4 regions of the Vogesella indigofera genome follow, and region 4 is predicted to be linked to each of the others. Evidence: predicted binding sites of a transcription regulator. Region 4 holds the regulator's gene; each other region holds the start of a gene.

Region 1 (4,210 bases), on a different contig from region 4:
CTTGCCGCGGCGTTTCAGGTCGGCGATTTCGGCGGCCCAGCGCGCCAGCGCGCTCATGTCCAGACCCTTGCCGTCATTGGTCACCAGGCTGGAGCCTACTTTCACCACGATGCGCGTGGCGCTGTGAATCACCGATTGCATGTCGCCGAACCCCGTCAGAAGCAAAGCCGTCAGTTTACCCGATTCCGCCGCCATGCCGCAGTGCGTCACGGTCTACGGCAGCGCGGTTTCCTGCTGCGCCGACGGTCGGTCGCCGGCCAGCAGTTGCGTCAGCGCCGACAGTGTGGCGTTGACCAGTTGCCGCATGTGGCTCTCCTCGATGATGTAAGGCGGCATGAAGTACACCGTCTTGCCGATCGGGCGCACCAGGCAGCCCTGCTGCAGCATCAGGCGGAAGAAGGCGGGGCCGAAGTCGGCGCGCTGGCAGTCGACGTCGAACGCCCAGATCATGCCGCGCTGGCGGAAGTGGCGCACCGCCGGATGGGCGGCGATCTCCGCCAGGTGGTGGCTGAACAGCGCGGCGGTGGCAAGGTTGGCCGCAATCACCTGTTCGTCCTCGAAGATGTCGAGCACGGTCAGCGCCGCGCGGCAGGCCAGCGCGTTGCCGGTGTAGCTGTGCGAGTGCAAAAAGCCGCGGCTGACGTCGTCGTCGTAGAACGCGGCGTAGATGTCGTCGGTGGTCAACACGCAGGACAGCGGCAGGTAGCCGCCGGTGATGCCCTTCGACAGGCACAGGAAGTCGGCGCGGATCGCCGCTTGTTCGCAGGCGAACAGCGTGCCGGTGCGGCCGAAGCCGACCGCGATTTCGTCGGCGATCAGGTGCACCTGGTACTGGTCGCACAGCCGGCGCGCCTCGGCGAGGTACAGCGGGTCGTACATCACCATGCCGGCGGCGCCCTGTACCAGCGGCTCGATGATGAAGGCGGCCAGCTCGTGGCCGTGCTGTTGCAGCAGGCTCTCCAGCGCGCTAGCGGCGCGGCGCGCGACATCGGCGGCCGTCTCTCCCGGCGCGGCGAGGCGGGCGTCAGGGCTGGGCGCGCGCAGGTTGTGCTGCAGCAGTGGCGCGTAGGTATCGGAGAACAGCGGCACGTCGGTTACCGCCAGCGCGCCGACGGTTTCGCCGTGGTAGCTGTGTTCTAGGCTGAGGAAGCGTCGTTTCTGCGTCTGGCCGTGATTGCGCCAGTAGTGGAAGCTCATCTTCAGCGCGATCTCGGTGGCGCTGGCGCCATCGGAGCCATAGAAGGCGTGGCCGAGGCCGGTGAGTGCAGCCAACCTTTCCGACAGCTCCACCACCGGCTGGTGGGTGAAGCCGGCGAGGATCACGTGCTCTAGGGTGTCGAGCTGTTCCTTCAGCGCCTGCTTGATACGCGGCTGGTTGTGGCCGAACAGGTTGACCCACCACGAGCTGACGCCGTCGATGTAGCGCTTGCCGTCGAAATCCTCTAGCCAGATGCCGTCGGCGCGGGCAATCGGAATAATGGGCAGGGTTTCGTGGCGCTTCATCTGGGTGCAGGGGTGCCACACCGCGGCGCGGCTGCGCGTCAGCCAGTGTTGTGCTTGCGAGTCATGCATGGCGAGTGCTCCGTAAGACAAGGCGGGCATCGTAACATGGCGCCACGCCGCGCAAGAGTGACGAAAATTGTCAGTCGCTTGCCGATTTTGCGCCCCCCGGCGGCGACTGTCCTGGCGGTGATGAGGCCGGAAAGCCTGCCAGCGCGCCATTTTCCGGCTGCTGGGGTCGAGCAGGCACGGGCTGGCGCCGATCTTGCTCTGCTTTGTCAGGAATCAAGCTGCACTGGCTCATCGCCGCGTATCCTCGCCGCGACGGTCTTTATTAAGGCAGCTAGCCGTGGGGTTGCAGTTCCAAGTGACGTAGTAATCAGCTTGCCTCGGCTCTGCGATTGACCGGGGCGGCTTGTGTGCCGATTGGCAACTGCAAGGCCGGCTTGCGGGAACAGGATTTGTTTTTTCGCTGGTAGTTTGCCGTTTTTCATTTTCAAACAGGAGCACTACGCATGAAACGTGCACAACAAGGTTTTACCCTGATCGAACTGATGATCGTGGTTGCGATCATCGGTATTCTGGCCGCGATCGCGATCCCGGCGTACTCCAACTACACCAAGCGTGCGCAGGTTTCGGAAGCGTTCTCGCTGGCGGATGGCATGAAGGTGAAGGTGGCGGAGTCGCAGGGTGAGACAGGCTCTTGCCCAGACATGGCCGCATCGGGGCTTTATGCTGATATTGAAGTGGCATCTGGTACCGCATGCGAGATCGAGGCAACCTTCCATACTCCGGGTGCCCATGTTGATTTGGATACCAAGACAGTAAAACTGATCCCAACATTTGCCTCTAACTCCACAACGTGGTCATGTGAAGCATCGGGTGCTGACGCTGTTGCTGCGGAATACCTGCCGAAATCCTGCCAGTAAGCAGAATTTTTTGATATCCCACCCAGCCCTTGCCCAGCAAGGGCTTTTTAGTTTCGGGAAGCAAATGCGCCGGATCATCACATTGGAACGCTTGGCAATGGCCGCCTTGTTTTTGCTGGTGACCATCCCGTTTCTCAACTGGGTACGCTTTCAGCCGACGGGTGATTACGTCAGCAGTGTTTGCGCGGTGTTGCTGGCGGTGGCAGTGCTGCTGCTGTCGCCGGCAAGAAATCGTGCTGCAGAGTCTGGCGGCGCCTTGCTGTTATTGGCGCTATTGCCATTGTTGACCATTGTCACCGCCCTAGCTTCACCCTATCCCGGCCAAGGGCTGGCGGCCAGCGTGGGTGTGCTGTTATGTCTGGCGCTGGCCCATGCCGTATCCCGTCATCCGCCGCAGCTGGTGCTGACAACGATGGCCTGGGGCCTGTTGCTGGGTGGGCTGGTGCAAGCACTGGTCGGCTTGTTGCAGGTAACACAGTGGGTGCTGGTATTGCAGTGGCCGTGGGTGTTCTACGACAAGGGCAATCCGGCCAATCTGATTGGCCAGCTGGCGCAGCGCAACCATTACGCCAATTACCTGACCCTATCGCTGTTCGCCGGCTGCTACCTGTTTGCCGTCGGCAAGCTGCGCGGCTGGTTGTTGCTGCCGCTGGTGCTGGTTTTCGGCTTGCTTATCAGCTGGTCCGCCTCGCGGCTGGCGATCGGCTATGCCGGCGCCGCCATGGTACTGACCTGGCTTTTCTACTGGCGCAGCAGCCGGCAGGGGGAAACGGGTCGCCTAGCCTTGGCCTTGGCGCTGGCAACGTGCTGGCTGGTGTTCTGCCAGCTGTTCAACAAAGAGCTGGTCGCGCTGCTTTCCTGGCTGGGCCTGCCGCTGGGCAATATCGGCTCTGGCGTCGATCGCATGCTGGCCGGTGGTTTCGGCGCCCGGCGCTGGGTGGAGTGGCAGAAGGCGTGGCAAGTATTCCAGGATCATCCGCTATTCGGTGTCGGGCTGGGCGGCTATGCGGCGCAAAGCGTGCGCCTGGAAGTGGCGATGGGCTTTGCCGGGCAGTGGTCGGAGAGCTGGCTGTTTACGCACAGTCATAACCTGATCCTGCAGTTGCTGGCGGAAACGGGGCTGCTTGGCACCACCGTGGCGGTGACCGGCCTGTGCTGGGCGTTCCTGCCGTTTTTCCGCAAGGAGCAGACCAATGTCCACTCTCTGCTGGTGGTACTGCTGGCGATGGTGCTGCTGCTGCACAGCATGGTCGAGTATCCGCTGTGGTATATGACTTTTCTCAGCCTGTTCGCCGTGTTGCTGGGACTGTCGCCGGCCCGCCGCTACACGCTGGCTATCCGCCTGTCGATGCGCCGCGTGCTGACGTGGGGATTTTGCGCGCTGCTGCTGTGGCAGTCGGTGGCGGGGCTGCAGGCTTACGGCAAGCTGGCGCGCTGGCTCATACCGGGTCCCAATGCGCAGGTGAATGTGATGCGCGCCGAGGAAGTCTGGCACCTTGCCCGCAATCCGCTGTGGACTTATGAGGCCGACATGGTGCTGGCCAACTACCTGATCGTGGACAAGCGCCAGCTGCAGGAGAAGCGCGCGCTGTTCGAGCGACTGACGGCATATCGTCCTCATGCCGGCATGCTGATCAATGTCGCGATTCTGCGGGCGCTGGATGGCGATCATGCCGCTGCCGAGCAGGCGCTACGCTTTGCCATCGCCGCCTATCCGGCCTATACGCCGGGTTTTGCCGCCGAGCTGATGTCGCGCCGTGATCCGGAGCTGCTGCCGCTGC
Region 2 (4,210 bases), on a different contig from region 4:
TCAGGCCGGCAGCAGCGTGTGCTACGGCGACTGTGCGATGAAGTGGCCACCCTACCTCGCCCCGCCCGGCGCCAGCGCCAGCGGCGACTACGGCCTCAGCAACCGCAACGACGGCAGCCGGCAATGGACCTATCGCGGCAAGCCGCTGTACTTCTGGTCCGGCGACCAGAGGCCGGGCGATGCCATGGGCGACAATATCGGCAATGTCTGGCACGTGGTGCGCCCGTGACGCGCCAGTGATGTGACCCCGCGCGCAAGCCTGGCCGCAGCGCTGTCCGGCCGCGGCCTGCGCCCGCCGGCTGGCGCGGCCGGTGCCACTAGCGCGCCGGGAAAAGCGGGATCAGCTTGCGCTGCTCCAGGCAATCCGGTTCGCCTTCCTGATAGTCGGCGCAGATCCACGGCCGCACCGCGTAGATGGTGCACAGCATGGTGCGCCGGTCCAGCGCCGCACACCAGCCGTCGTCCAGCCGCAGCATCACGTGGCCGCCCCACTGGTCCTGGGTGACGAAGCGGTCCGGCACGTCGTCGTCACCGGCGATCAGCATCACCTCCAGCCGGCAACAACAAGCACGGCAGCTGTCGCAACTGATCTGCTGCGCCATCAGTAGCCGCGCTCGCGCAGCACCAGTCCCTGCGCCGCGTCCCCCGCCGCCAGCCGCTCAAGGTTGGCCGCAATCTGGCGCACGGCTTCCTCGCGCAGGGTGATGGCGGCGATGTGCGGCGTCACCGTCACCGCCGGGTGTTGCCACAGGCGATGACCGTGCGGCAGCGGCTCGCTGGCAAACACGTCCAGCTGCGCACAGCGCAGATGGCCGGCATCCAGCAGTGCCAGTAGCGCCTCCTCGTCCAGCAGGTCGCCACGGCCGGCGTTGATCAGCATCGCGCCTGGCGGCAGTGCGGCCAACCTTTGCGCATCCAGCAGACCCTGCGTCTGCGGCGTCGACGGCAACACGCAGGCCAGCACTTCGCTGCCGGCCAAGAGTTCGTCCAGTCCCTCGTCACCGAACAGGCAGTCCACGCCCGGCACCTGGCGCGGCGAGCGGCTCCAGCCGCTGACCCGGTAACCGTCGGCGGCCAGCGCCTGTGCCACCGCGCTGCCGATCTCGCCCAGCCCCAGCACGCCGACGCGCACTTGCGCCGGCAGTTTCGGCGCCAGCATCTTCCACACCCCCGCCGCCTGCTGGCGGCGATAGACATCCATGTGCCGCTGATAGGACAGCACGCCGAAGCGGATGTATTCGCTCATTTGCTGTGCCATGCCGCCATCGAGCAGGCGGTAGATCGACAGCACCGGCGACAGGTCGTCACGCGCCAGCAGCTTGTCGACGCCGGCACCGAGCGCAAACACCGCCTGCAGATTCGGCAGGCCGGCAAACAGCGCCGGCGGCGGCCCCCAGGTAATCACGTAGCGCACCGCCTCCGGCTGTGTCATCTCCTCCAGGCTGATGAAGCAATGCTGCGGCAGCGCGGTGCGGAACAGGTCGAGGTAGGCGGCAACTTCCTTGCTGCTGGGGGTGTGGATCAGGATCATGGCGGGCCTGGCGATAAGGTGAGGCTGACATCTTACTGCCAATGCCGCACCGGCCGGCAAGGCATTGTCGCCAGTGCGCAGCACGCCAGCTACGGCAGACCGATGCGGTACGGCACGGATCGCGTTCGGAATTCCGGTCTGCCGGTATGGCCCCAAAAACGGATTTCCGTCCCGCGTGCCGATTGCGCGGAATTAACGCCATAAAAATCATGCACTTGATAAAGCGGCCTCTCGCGGCCTATCTGGCGCGCTTATTGCGATGAAACAGGCGGGCCAACACCCGGTAACCGGCCGTCAGAGCCGGCACCGGCATCACCGCCCAGCCGCCATGCGGCCCCCGTAACCCGATGCGTACGCGCCCGGGTACGAAACCACCAAAGGAGAATACGAGACATGAAAACCAGCCAACATTTCGCCCGCCTCACCACCGTCCTGCTGTGCTCCGCCCTGTTTTCGGTTGCCCACGCCGAAGACACCGCCGCCAAGCTGCCTAACGTGGTGATCCTGGCGACCGGCGGCACCATTGCCGGTACCGGCGCCACCAGCACCACCACCATCGGCTACTCCGCGGCCAAGCTCGGCGTGGACAAGATGATCGAAGGCGTGCCGGAACTGAAAAAGGCGGCCAACGTGCGCGGCGAGCAGGTCGCCCAGATCGCCAGCGAAAGCATGACCAACGAGGTATGGCTGAAACTGGCCAAGCGCGTCAACGAACTGCTGGCACAGAAAGACGTCGATGGCGTGGTCATTACCCACGGCACCGACACCATTGAAGAAACCGCCTACTTCCTCGACCTGACCGTGAAAAGCAAGAAACCGGTAGTCGTGGTTGGCGCGATGCGCCCGTCCACTGCCATCAGTGCCGACGGCCCGATCAACCTGTACAACGCCGTGCTGCTGGCCGGCAGCAAGGACGCTGCCGGCAAGGGGGTACTGGTGGCACTGAACGACCAGATCAACGCCGGTCGCGATGTCAGCAAGGTCAACACCTCCACCACCGACACCTTCAAGTCGCCGGATCTGGGCTTCCTCGGCTTCATGCAGGACAACAAGCCGCACTTCTACCGCCAGCCGGTACGCAAGCACACCGCCGACACCGAATTTGATGTCAGCAAGCTGGAGGCTCTGCCGCAAGTCGACATCGTGTACGGCTATGCCAACATGAACCGCGTGGCGCTGGATGCCAACGTGGCCGCCGGAGCCAAGGGCATCGTGCAGGCCGGCGTCGGTGACGGCAGCATGGCGGCACAAATGCTGCCGGCCTTCCGCGAAGCGCGCCAGAAAGGCGTGATCGTGGTACGCAGCTCGCGCGTCGGCGCCGGTATCGTGGCCCGCAACGGTGAAGTGAACGACGACAAGGAAGACTTTGTGGTCTCCGACACCCTGAATGCGCAGAAAGCCCGCATCCTGCTGATGCTGTCGCTGACCAAAACCAGCGACACCAAGAAAATCCAGCAGATGTTTTACACCTACTGAGCGGCACGCCGCGACAGCCGGAACAGCAGCCTGCGGGCTGCTGTTTTTTTGCGGCTATCGACGCTGATCCGGTGGTGCCTACACGCGCACACGGTTCAGGCCACGGGCGACGCGGCGACCGCCGGCAGCGGCTTTTTCAGATACAGCCGCTGGTGCCCCGGCGGGCAGTCGTCCAGCACGCCCAGCAGTTGGTAGCCCAGCTTGTGATAGAAGTCCGGCGCCTGAAAGCTGTAGGTGTACAGGAACACGCCGACGCAGCCACGACGGCGCGCCTCGTCTTCCACCTGCGCCATCAACTGCGCGCCCAAGCCGGCGCCGCGCTGCGCCTCGGCCAGCCACAGGTAGTCCACGTACAGCCAGCCCATGCCGGAGTGGCCGAACAGGCCGCCGACCACCGCGCCGCCCTCGTCCCGCGCGTACAGCTCGAAGTCCTGATAGGCATAGTCGCCGATCTGCCCGACGTTGAAGGCCTTGAGGCCCAGCTGGACGACTTCGCGCGCCTGCGGATCGGCGCCAAGGCTGAACTGGAAACGGTGCTGCGACATGGCCGGACTCCCGGAGTGATGAAGCAGCCAGTCTAGCGACAATCCGCCACCGGGTGCGAGGCTGGCGCCCGCTTCCGTACAACCATGTCCCGCCCGCGCAGCCCGGCCTGGCCGCCGCCGGTCACGGCTTGCGGCCAACCTTCGTTTATTGATCTGGACAACTGGTGTTAGCCGGCCAGGTTTACGTGCCGCAGAAGGTGCGGTAGCCGGCCACCAGCTCCGGCGCCGCCGGCAGCGCATAGCGTTCCAGCCCGTCGCGCTCGGTGTAGGGATCTGCCAATACGTCCAGCAGCCGCAGCGTCAGGCTCATGTCGCCGTGCTCGCTGGCGGCGGCCAGCGCCTCTTCCACCAGATGATTGCGCGCGATGTACAGCGGGTTGAGTGCGCGCATGGCGGCGGCGCGTGTGGCAGCCGGCTGCGGCTCGGCGGCGAGGCGTTGCTGCCAGCGCACGAGCCACGGCCGCAGCGCGGCCGGATCGGCAAACTGGGCCGCCAGTCTTGCGCCGTCGCCGTCCACCGCGTCGGCGAGGTAGCGCCAGGCGAGGGTGAAGTCCGCCTGCTGCGCCTGCAGCAGCGCCAGCCAGTCGTCGGCCAGCTGCTGGTCGTCGTCCTGTGCCGTGAGCAGGCCAAGCTTGTGCCGCGCCTGCGCCAGCCACTG
Region 3 (4,210 bases), on a different contig from region 4:
GTTACGCCGTGCTGGAGCACGGCATCATCTTCAAGCGGGCATTATTTCTAGCAGGGAAGCACCATGAGCTTGCAACTTGCCGTCGGCCACGCCAGTGACGCCGGCCGCCGTGAACGCAACGAGGACGCGCTGGGCTGGAGCGTGCCGCAGGACGGGCTGCTGACCAGCAAGGGCGCGCTGTTCGCGCTGGCCGACGGCGTCTCCGGCTGTGCCGACGGCCGCCTGGCGGCGCAGTCCACCATCCGCGCGGTGTGCGCCGACTACTACGCCACGCCGGAAACGTGGGCGGTGTCGTCGGCGCTGGACCGGCTGCTGGCGGCGCACAACCGCTGGCTGCGCTCGCAGGGCAAGCCGCTGGTGGCGACGCTGTCGGCGCTGGTGCTGCGCGGCCACCGCTACACCGTTGCCCACGTCGGCGACTGCCGCGTCTACCGATTAAGCCAGGGCCGGCTGACGCAGCTGACCGTCGATCACGTGTGGGAGGAGGCGTCGTTGTCGCACGTGCTCAAGCGCGGCATGGGGCTGGACGAGCACGTGATGCCGGATTTCTGCGACGGCGACCTGCACGCCGGTGACGTGTTCGTGCTGCTGTGCGACGGCGTGTGGCAGGCGCTGGGCGACAAGCGCATCGACGAGATCCTGCACCTGCATCTGGACGTGCAGCGCGCCGCCAGCGTGCTGTGCGAGACGGCGCTGGCCGCCGGCGCGCAGGACAACCTGTCGGCGCTGGTGCTGCGGGTGGAGGCGCTGCCGCAGGGCGCACTGGCCGACGAGCTGGCGCGCGCTAACAGCCTGCCGCTGCCGCCGAAACTGCGCGACGGCCAGCCGTTCGAGGGGCTGACGGTGGTGGCCAGCCTGCACGCCTCGCCCGGCGGGCTGGCCTATCGCGTCGCCGACGCCGCCGGACGGCACTGGGTACTGAAGACGCTGCCGCCGCTGCTGGCCGGCGACCAGGGCGCGGAGCAGGCGCTGCTGGTGGAGGAGTGGCTGCAGAAACGCATCAGCTCGCCGTACTTTGCCGAGGTCGCCACCGGCGTCGAACGCCAGCACCTGTACTACCTGCAGCGCTGGCACGACGGCGAAACGTTGGCCGCAAGGCTGGCGCAGCAGCGTTTCGGCATCAGCGAGGTGGTCGCCATCGGCCTCGCGCTGTGCCGTGCGATGTCGGCGCTGCACCGCCTCGGCATCGTGCACCGCGACATCAAACCGGACAACGTGCACCTCGGTCGTGACGGTCAGCTGCGGCTGCTCGACCTCGGCGTCGCCTACTGTGCCGGGCTGACGCCGGAGCACGACGGCCCCGGCCCCGGCACCGCCAGCTACATGGCACCGGAGCGCTTCGCCGGTGGTAAGGCGAGCAGCAGCAGCGACCTGTACGCCGCCGGCGTCACCCTCTACCAGCTGCTGACCGGCCGCTATCCCTACGGCGAGATCGAGGCGTTCCAGAACCCGCATTTCGACGCGCCGCAGCCGGCGTCGCGCCAGCGTCCGGACGTGCCGCTGTGGCTGGACAACCTGCTGCTGAAGGCGGTGGCACGCGAGCCGGGGCAGCGCTTCGAGACTTCCGAGGAAATGCAGCTGGCGCTGGAGCGCGGCGACAGCGTGCCGCAGCGCCGCCTGCAGCGCGTGCCGTGGGCGGAGCGGGCGCCGCTGCGGCTGTGGCGCACGCTGGCGCTGGTTTCGCTGCTGCTGAATCTGCTGTTGCTGTACGCGCTGTTGTTGCATTGATGGGGCGGCTGCCTGTTTTTGGTGCTGCCGTGCACCATAGGCAGGCAAATCAGGGCGGCCACGGCCAGGGTTGGCCGCAAAAACAGGGGTTTGCGGGCTGGCACGGCCTTTGCATTAAGACAGGCACAATCAGATTGTCCGGGTCGCCAATGGCGGTGACCGGGACAGGGACAATGAGGTCCGTTCGGCGTGGCGCAAGTCACACCGGCGGACCTTTTTTCGTTTCGGCACCGCTACGGCAATGACGACGGGCGGCGCAGGCAGGACGCCGCGCAATGCGTCGCAAATCAGACAAAGGAAACACCATGAAGAAGCTCAAATTGGTAATGGTCGGCAACGGCATGGCCGGGGTGCGCACGCTGGAAGAGCTGCTCAAGCTGACCCCGGAGCTGTACGACATCACCGTGTTCGGTGCCGAACCGTACGCCAACTACAACCGCATCCTGCTGTCGCCGGTGCTGACCGGCGAGCAGACGCTGCCGGAAATCATGCTCAACGACGTCGACTGGTACGCCGAGCACGGCATCACCCTGCATCTGGGCAAGGAAGTGGTGGACATCGACCGCGGCCGCCGCATCGTGCGCGCCGCTGACGGCACCACCGCCGAGTACGACCGCCTGCTGCTGGCCACCGGCTCCAATCCTTTCATCCTGCCGGTGCCGGGCAAGGAGCTGGACGGCGTGGTCACCTTCCGTGACATCCACGACGTCAACACCATGATCGACGCCGCGACCAATCATCAGCACGCGGTGGTGATCGGCGGCGGTCTCTTGGGGCTGGAAGCCGCCAACGGCCTGGCCGCACGCGGCATGAAGGTGACCGTGGTGCACCTCGGTGAATGGCTGCTCGACCGCCAGCTGGATCGCACCGCCGCCGCCATGCTGCAGGACACGTTGCAGGAACGCGGCCTGACCTTCCTGCTGCAGAAGCAGACCGCCGAGCTGGTGGCCGGCAGCAGCGGCCGCGTCGCCAGCGTGCGCTTCAAGGACGGCGAGGAAGTGCCGGCCGATCTGGTGGTGATGGCGGTCGGCATCCGCCCCAACTTCAGCCTGGCGGAGCAGAGCGGCATCTACTGCGACCGCGGCATCGTGGTCAACGACTTCATGCAGACCTTCGACCCGCGCGTGTACGCGGTGGGCGAGTGCGTCAGCCACCGCGGCGTCAGCTACGGCCTGGTGGCACCGCTGTTCGACATGGCGAAAGTGGTGGCCAACCACCTGGCCAACTTCGGCATCGCCCGCTACGTGCCGGCGGCCACCAGCACCAAGCTGAAGGTGACTGGGGTGGACCTGTTCTCCGCCGGCAACTTCATGGGCGGCGACGGCCACGAGGAAATCACGCTGTCCGATCCGGTCGGCGGCATCTACAAGAAGCTGATCGTCAAGGACGACAAGCTGGTCGGCGCCTGCCTGTACGGCGACACCGCCGACGGCGGCTGGTACTTCCGCCTGATCCGCGAAGGCCACGCGATCCACGAAATGCGCGAACAGCTGATGCTGGGCGAGGGCGCCATCGGCGACGTCGGCCACGCCGGCCAGAACCGCGCGATGGGCATGAGCGACGATGCCGAAGTGTGCGGCTGCAACGGCGTGTGCAAGGGCAGCATCGTCAAGGCGATCCAGGAAAAGGGCCTGTTCACGGTTGATGAAGTGAAAAAGCACACCAAGGCGGCCAGCTCCTGCGGCTCCTGCACCGGCCTGGTGGAGCAGATCCTGATCAACTGCGTCGGCGGCGCCGCCGACGTGAAGCCGAAATCGGAAAAGGCGATCTGCGGCTGTACCGATCTCAACCACGGCCAGGTACGGCAGGCGATCCGCGAACAGCACCTGACCTCGCTGGCGGACACCTTCACCGCACTGGACTGGCGCTCGGTGGACGGCTGCAGCAGCTGCCGTCCGGCCATCAACTACTACCTGATCTCCAGCTGGCCGGGCGAGGCGAAGGACGATCCGCAGTCGCGCTTCATCAACGAACGCGTGCACGCCAACATCCAGAAGGACGGCACCTACTCGGTGATCCCGCGGATGTGGGGCGGCGTCACCAACCCGTCCGAGCTGCGCCGCATCGCAGATGTCGCCGACAAGTACGACATCCCGATGGTGAAGGTCACCGGCGGCCAGCGTATCGACCTGCTGGGGGTGAAGAAGGAAGACCTGCCGAAGGTGTGGGCCGACCTCGACATGCCGTCCGGCCACGCCTACGGCAAGAGCCTGCGCACGGTGAAAACCTGTGTCGGCAGCGAGTTCTGCCGCTTCGGCACCCAGGATTCGACGCAGATGGGCATCGACCTGGAACACGACCTGTTCGGCATGTGGAGCCCGGCCAAGGTCAAGCTGGCGGTATCCGGCTGCCCGCGCAACTGCTCCGAGGCCGGCATCAAGGACGTGGGCATCATCGGCGTCGACTCCGGCTGGGAGCTGTACATCGGCGGCAACGGCGGCATCAAGACCGAGGTGGCCGAGTTCCTGTGCAAGGTGAAAAC
Region 4 (4,210 bases):
CCCAGGGCCGGCCGCAGCAGTACCTGCAGGCAGCCCAGATGTGGCAACTGCCGCGCAATCCGAATGTCTATCTCAGCAAGCCGCGCATCGAAGTCTTCCAGCAGGGCATCCCCGACTACACGGTGACGGCCGCGGCCGGGCGCTACCACAAGCAGCAGAAAACGGCGGACTTCAGTGATAATGTGCGCTGGGAACGCAAGGCCACCGCCGCCGCCCCGGCCATCCTGCTGCAAACCTCGGTACTGCATGTCGACACCGTCGCGCGCAGTGCCAGCAACCGCGCACCGCTGGTGGCCGACTACGGCACCTCGCAACTGAAATCGACCGGCTTCATTTACCAGCAGGACAGCGGCCAGCTGAACCTGCTGTCCAACGTAAGGATTACCTATGCGCCATAGTGTGCTGATCGCGCTGACCGCCCTCGTGCTGAGCGCCCCTGTCATGGCTGAAAAGGCCGACAGCGAAAAACCGATCGAACTGTCCGCCGACCGCGGCTCGCTGGACCAGAAGAAAGGCGTGACGGTATGGGAGGGCAATGTCGTGGTGGTACAGGGCACGCTGAACCTGAAAGCGCAGCGCGTGACCGTGACCCGCGACGCGCAGGGCAACCAGCAGCTGCAGGCGCAGGGCAGCCCGGTCACCTTCCGCCAGAAGGTCGACGGCAGCAATGAATATGTCGAGGGCAGCGCCAGCAACGTCAACTACAACACTGCGGCCAACCTTGCCACCCTGACCGGCAACGCCCGCGTCAAGCGCGGCCAGGACTCGGTCAGCGGCGCCGTCATCGTCTACAACACCGCCACCGAAACCTACCAGGCCAGCGGCGGCACCGCCGCCAGCGGCACCAGCGGCCGCGTGACGGTGATCCTGCAGCCCAAAGCACAGGGTACGCCATGACCCAGAGCCAGCTTTCCATCCAGCACCTGAAGAAGACCTTCAAGAAGCGCACCGTGGTGCGCGACGTGTCGCTGGAGATCGCCAGTGGCGAGGTGGTCGGCCTGCTCGGCCCCAACGGCGCCGGCAAGACCACCAGCTTCTACATGGTGGTCGGGCTGATCGCCGCCGATGCCGGCGAAATCCGCCTCGACGGCCAGACCATCACCCACCTGCCTATCCACCAGCGCGCGCGGCTCGGCCTCGGCTATCTGCCGCAGGAAGCGTCGATCTTCCGCAAAATGACGGTGGACGAGAACATCCGCGCGGTACTGGAGATTGCCGGTCTGAAGGGCGAGGAGCTGGAAAACGAGCTGACCCTGCTGCTGGACGACCTCAACATCAGCCACCTGCGCGACAGCAACGCGCTGGCGCTGTCCGGTGGCGAACGCCGCCGCGTGGAAATAGCCCGCGTGCTGGCCACCCGCCCGCGCTTCATCCTGCTGGACGAGCCGTTTGCCGGCGTCGATCCGATCGCGGTGATCGACATCCAGAAGATCATCGCCTTCCTCAAGGAACGCGGCATCGGTGTGCTGATCACCGACCACAACGTGCGAGAAACGCTGCGCATCTGCGATCGCGCCTACATCATCTCCGAAGGCAGCGTGCTCGCCTCCGGCCTGCCGGAAGCGCTGGTGCTGAACGAACAGGTCCGCCAGGTGTATCTGGGCGAACACTTCCATCTGTAAGCCATGAAACAGACCCTCCAGCTCAAAACCAGCCAGCAACTCACGCTCACCCCCCAGTTGCAGCAATCGATCAAGCTGCTGCAGATGTCGACGCTGGACCTCAGTACCGAGCTGGAGCGCTACCTGCTGGAAAACCCGCTGCTGGAACGTGCCGACAGCGACAGCCACGACGAGCCCGACAGCCCGTTGCCGGTGCTGACACCCGGCGGCGACACACCGGTGACGGACAGCGGCAGCGAGGCGGAGCGGCCGGAAGCGGACAGCAGCCGTGACGACGGCGAACTGCTCGGCGACTGGGGCAGCAGCGGGAGCGGCAGCAGCCGCAACGATGACGACGACGAATTCGACCCCATTCTCAACACCCCGTGCCGGCCGTCGCTGCGCGAGCACCTGACCGCGCAGATGGGCGAAACCCAGCTCAGCCAGCGCGACAAGGCGCTGATGTCGCTGCTGATCGACGAACTGGACGACGACGGCTATCTGCCGACCTCGCTGGACGACATCGCCGCCGAGCTGCCGCTGGAGCTGGAAGTGGAAGGCGACGAACTGGAGTGCCTGCGCAAGCTGCTGACCCAGTTCGAGCCGACCGGCATCGGCAGCCGCAACCTCACCGAATTCCTCAGCCTGCAGCTGCAGCAACACGCGGCACCGGCCGCGGTGCGCCAGCTGGCGCTGGACATGGTGCAGCAGCACCTGCCGCTACTGGGCAACCGCGACTTCACCAAGCTCAAGAAGCTGCTCGCCATTGACGAGCAGCAGCTGAAAACTGCCCACGCGCTGCTCGCCAGCCTGCGGCCGCGCCCCAGCAGCGGCTTCGATCAGGGCGAGACCCACTACGTCGCCCCCGATATCCTGGTGGTGAAGCGCCAGCAGCGCTGGGTGGCGCGCCTCAACCAGGGCACGCTGCCCAAGCTGCGCGTCAACCAGATGTATGCAGGCATGCTACAACAGAAGGGCAGCAGCCATAATCTGGGTGGCCAGCTGCAAGAGGCACGCTGGCTGGTAAAAAACATTCAACAACGGTTTGACACCATCCTGAAAGTGGCAGAATCTATTGTTGACAGACAGCAAGCGTTCTTTGAACAAGGTGAAGTGGCCATGCGCCCGCTTATCCTGCGAGACATCGCGGAAGAACTCGGTCTGCATGAGTCAACCATCTCCCGTGTCACCACGCAAAAATACCTGCTGTGCAGCCGTGGCTTGTTCGAACTCAAATATTTCTTTGGCAGTTCGGTCGATACTGACAGTGGTGGCGAGTGTTCCGCCACCGCGATCAAGGCACTGATCCGGCAGATCATTGATGCGGAAGACCACAACAAACCGCTGTCTGACAGCGCCATTGCAGACAAGCTGATCGCACAAGGTATTCAGGTTGCAAGACGTACCGTAGCCAAGTATCGTGAAGCCATGCAGATCCCGCCGGTCAGCCAGCGCAAGAATTTTTAGGTTGTTCATAACAAGATCGCCATGCCCAGTCCGGATATGGCACCAACAGAAGGAGTTAGGGTATGAACCTCAAGATTACCGGCCTCCACCTCGACGTTACCCCGGCGCTTCGTGACTACATCGAAAGCAAACTGGAACGCATTACCCGCCATGTCGATAATGTGATCGGTGTCAACGTGACACTGTCTGTCGACAAACTGGTACAGAAAGCCGAAGTCAATGTTCATCTGGCAGGCAAGGACATCCATGCCGAAGCCACCGAAGCGGACATGTACGCGGCCATCGACCTGCTGACTGACAAACTGGATCGTCAGGTACTGAAATTCAAGGAAAAACAGGTCGAGCATCGCGCACCGGTACCGCAAGAGCAAGCGTCGCTCTGATCAGGATTTGCTGAACAAAAACGGATAATGCAAGCGCTGCTTGCTTATCCGTTCTTTTTTTGGCTACCGCTTTTTCTCCTGACGATCATCCTGCGCTTTCCGCTATGGTATTCCGTGGACTCGGCGTAGAATGGCCCTCGATTTTTTCGGGCAAATGGCATTATGGGCTTGATCAGTAAAATACTCTCCGTGGACAACGTCATTGCTGACATGGACGTTTCCAGCAAAAAACGACTCTTTGAACAAGTCGGCCTGATGGTCGAAAACAGTCACGCCATCGCGCGCAGCGATGTCTTCGACAGCTTGTTTGCCCGAGAAAAACTCGGCTCCACCGGCCTGGGACAAGGCGTCGCCATCCCGCACGGCCGCATCAAGAGCCTGAAGGAAGCCACCGGCATCTTCATCCGCCTGAAGGCACCGATTCCGTTCGATGCCCCCGATGGCAAACCGGTCTCGCTGCTGTTCGTGCTGTTGGTGCCGGAACAGGCCACCGACATCCACCTGCAGGTGTTGTCCGAGCTGGCTCAGCGCTTCTCCAGCAAGGCGCTGCGCGAACAGATGAACGATCCCGCCTGCGATGCGCAGAAGCTGTTTGAACTGATTTCCGACACCCCAGACCATGCCTAATATCAGTGTTCGCCGCCTGTACCAGGACAATCAGCACAAGCTCAACCTGAGCTGGGTCGCCGGCCGTTCCGGCTCCGACAACCTGATTTCGAATGATGAACAGCGGCCAACCCAGGCACTGGTCGGTCACCT

Evidence for each region. The regulator sigma-54, encoded in region 4, starts transcription at its own class of promoters, with help from an activator protein. The targets are predictions, from matches to a motif close to CTGGCACGCTTCATGCTT.
Region 1: PQU89_RS15635 (pilin) is a predicted target of sigma-54. The motif match lies at 1,754-1,771, and genes of this name have one in related genera.
Region 2: PQU89_RS06995 (type II asparaginase) is a predicted target of sigma-54. The motif match lies at 1,774-1,791, and genes of this name have one in related genera.
Region 3: nirB (nitrite reductase large subunit NirB) is a predicted target of sigma-54. The motif match lies at 1,826-1,843, and genes of this name have one in related genera.

What each region holds. Positions count from the first base shown of each region.
Region 1 covers NZ_JAQQLA010000011.1:59,311-63,520, forward strand. Annotated here, with positions in the region: gene proB (glutamate 5-kinase) at 1-141, opposite strand, end outside; gene PQU89_RS15630 (adenosylmethionine--8-amino-7-oxononanoate transaminase) at 214-1,572, opposite strand; gene PQU89_RS15635 (pilin) at 2,016-2,429, shown strand; gene PQU89_RS15640 (PglL family O-oligosaccharyltransferase) at 2,527-4,210, shown strand, end outside.
Region 2 covers NZ_JAQQLA010000004.1:266,815-271,024, forward strand. Annotated here, with positions in the region: gene PQU89_RS06980 (COG4315 family predicted lipoprotein) at 1-229, shown strand, start outside; gene PQU89_RS06985 (YkgJ family cysteine cluster protein) at 318-602, opposite strand; gene PQU89_RS06990 (2-hydroxyacid dehydrogenase) at 602-1,531, opposite strand; gene PQU89_RS06995 (type II asparaginase) at 1,925-3,007, shown strand; gene PQU89_RS07000 (GNAT family N-acetyltransferase) at 3,103-3,552, opposite strand; gene PQU89_RS07005 (protein adenylyltransferase SelO) at 3,734-4,210, opposite strand, start outside.
Region 3 covers NZ_JAQQLA010000003.1:690,983-695,192, reverse strand. Annotated here, with positions in the region: gene PQU89_RS05205 (bifunctional protein-serine/threonine kinase/phosphatase) at 64-1,728, shown strand; gene nirB (nitrite reductase large subunit NirB) at 2,034-4,210, shown strand, end outside.
Region 4 covers NZ_JAQQLA010000012.1:115,603-119,812, forward strand. Annotated here, with positions in the region: gene lptC (LPS export ABC transporter periplasmic protein LptC) at 1-398, shown strand, start outside; gene lptA (lipopolysaccharide transport periplasmic protein LptA) at 388-897, shown strand; gene lptB (LPS export ABC transporter ATP-binding protein) at 894-1,622, shown strand; gene PQU89_RS16255 (RNA polymerase factor sigma-54) at 1,626-3,068, shown strand; gene hpf (ribosome hibernation-promoting factor, HPF/YfiA family) at 3,131-3,451, shown strand; gene ptsN (PTS IIA-like nitrogen regulatory protein PtsN) at 3,614-4,078, shown strand; gene hprK (HPr(Ser) kinase/phosphatase) at 4,071-4,210, shown strand, end outside.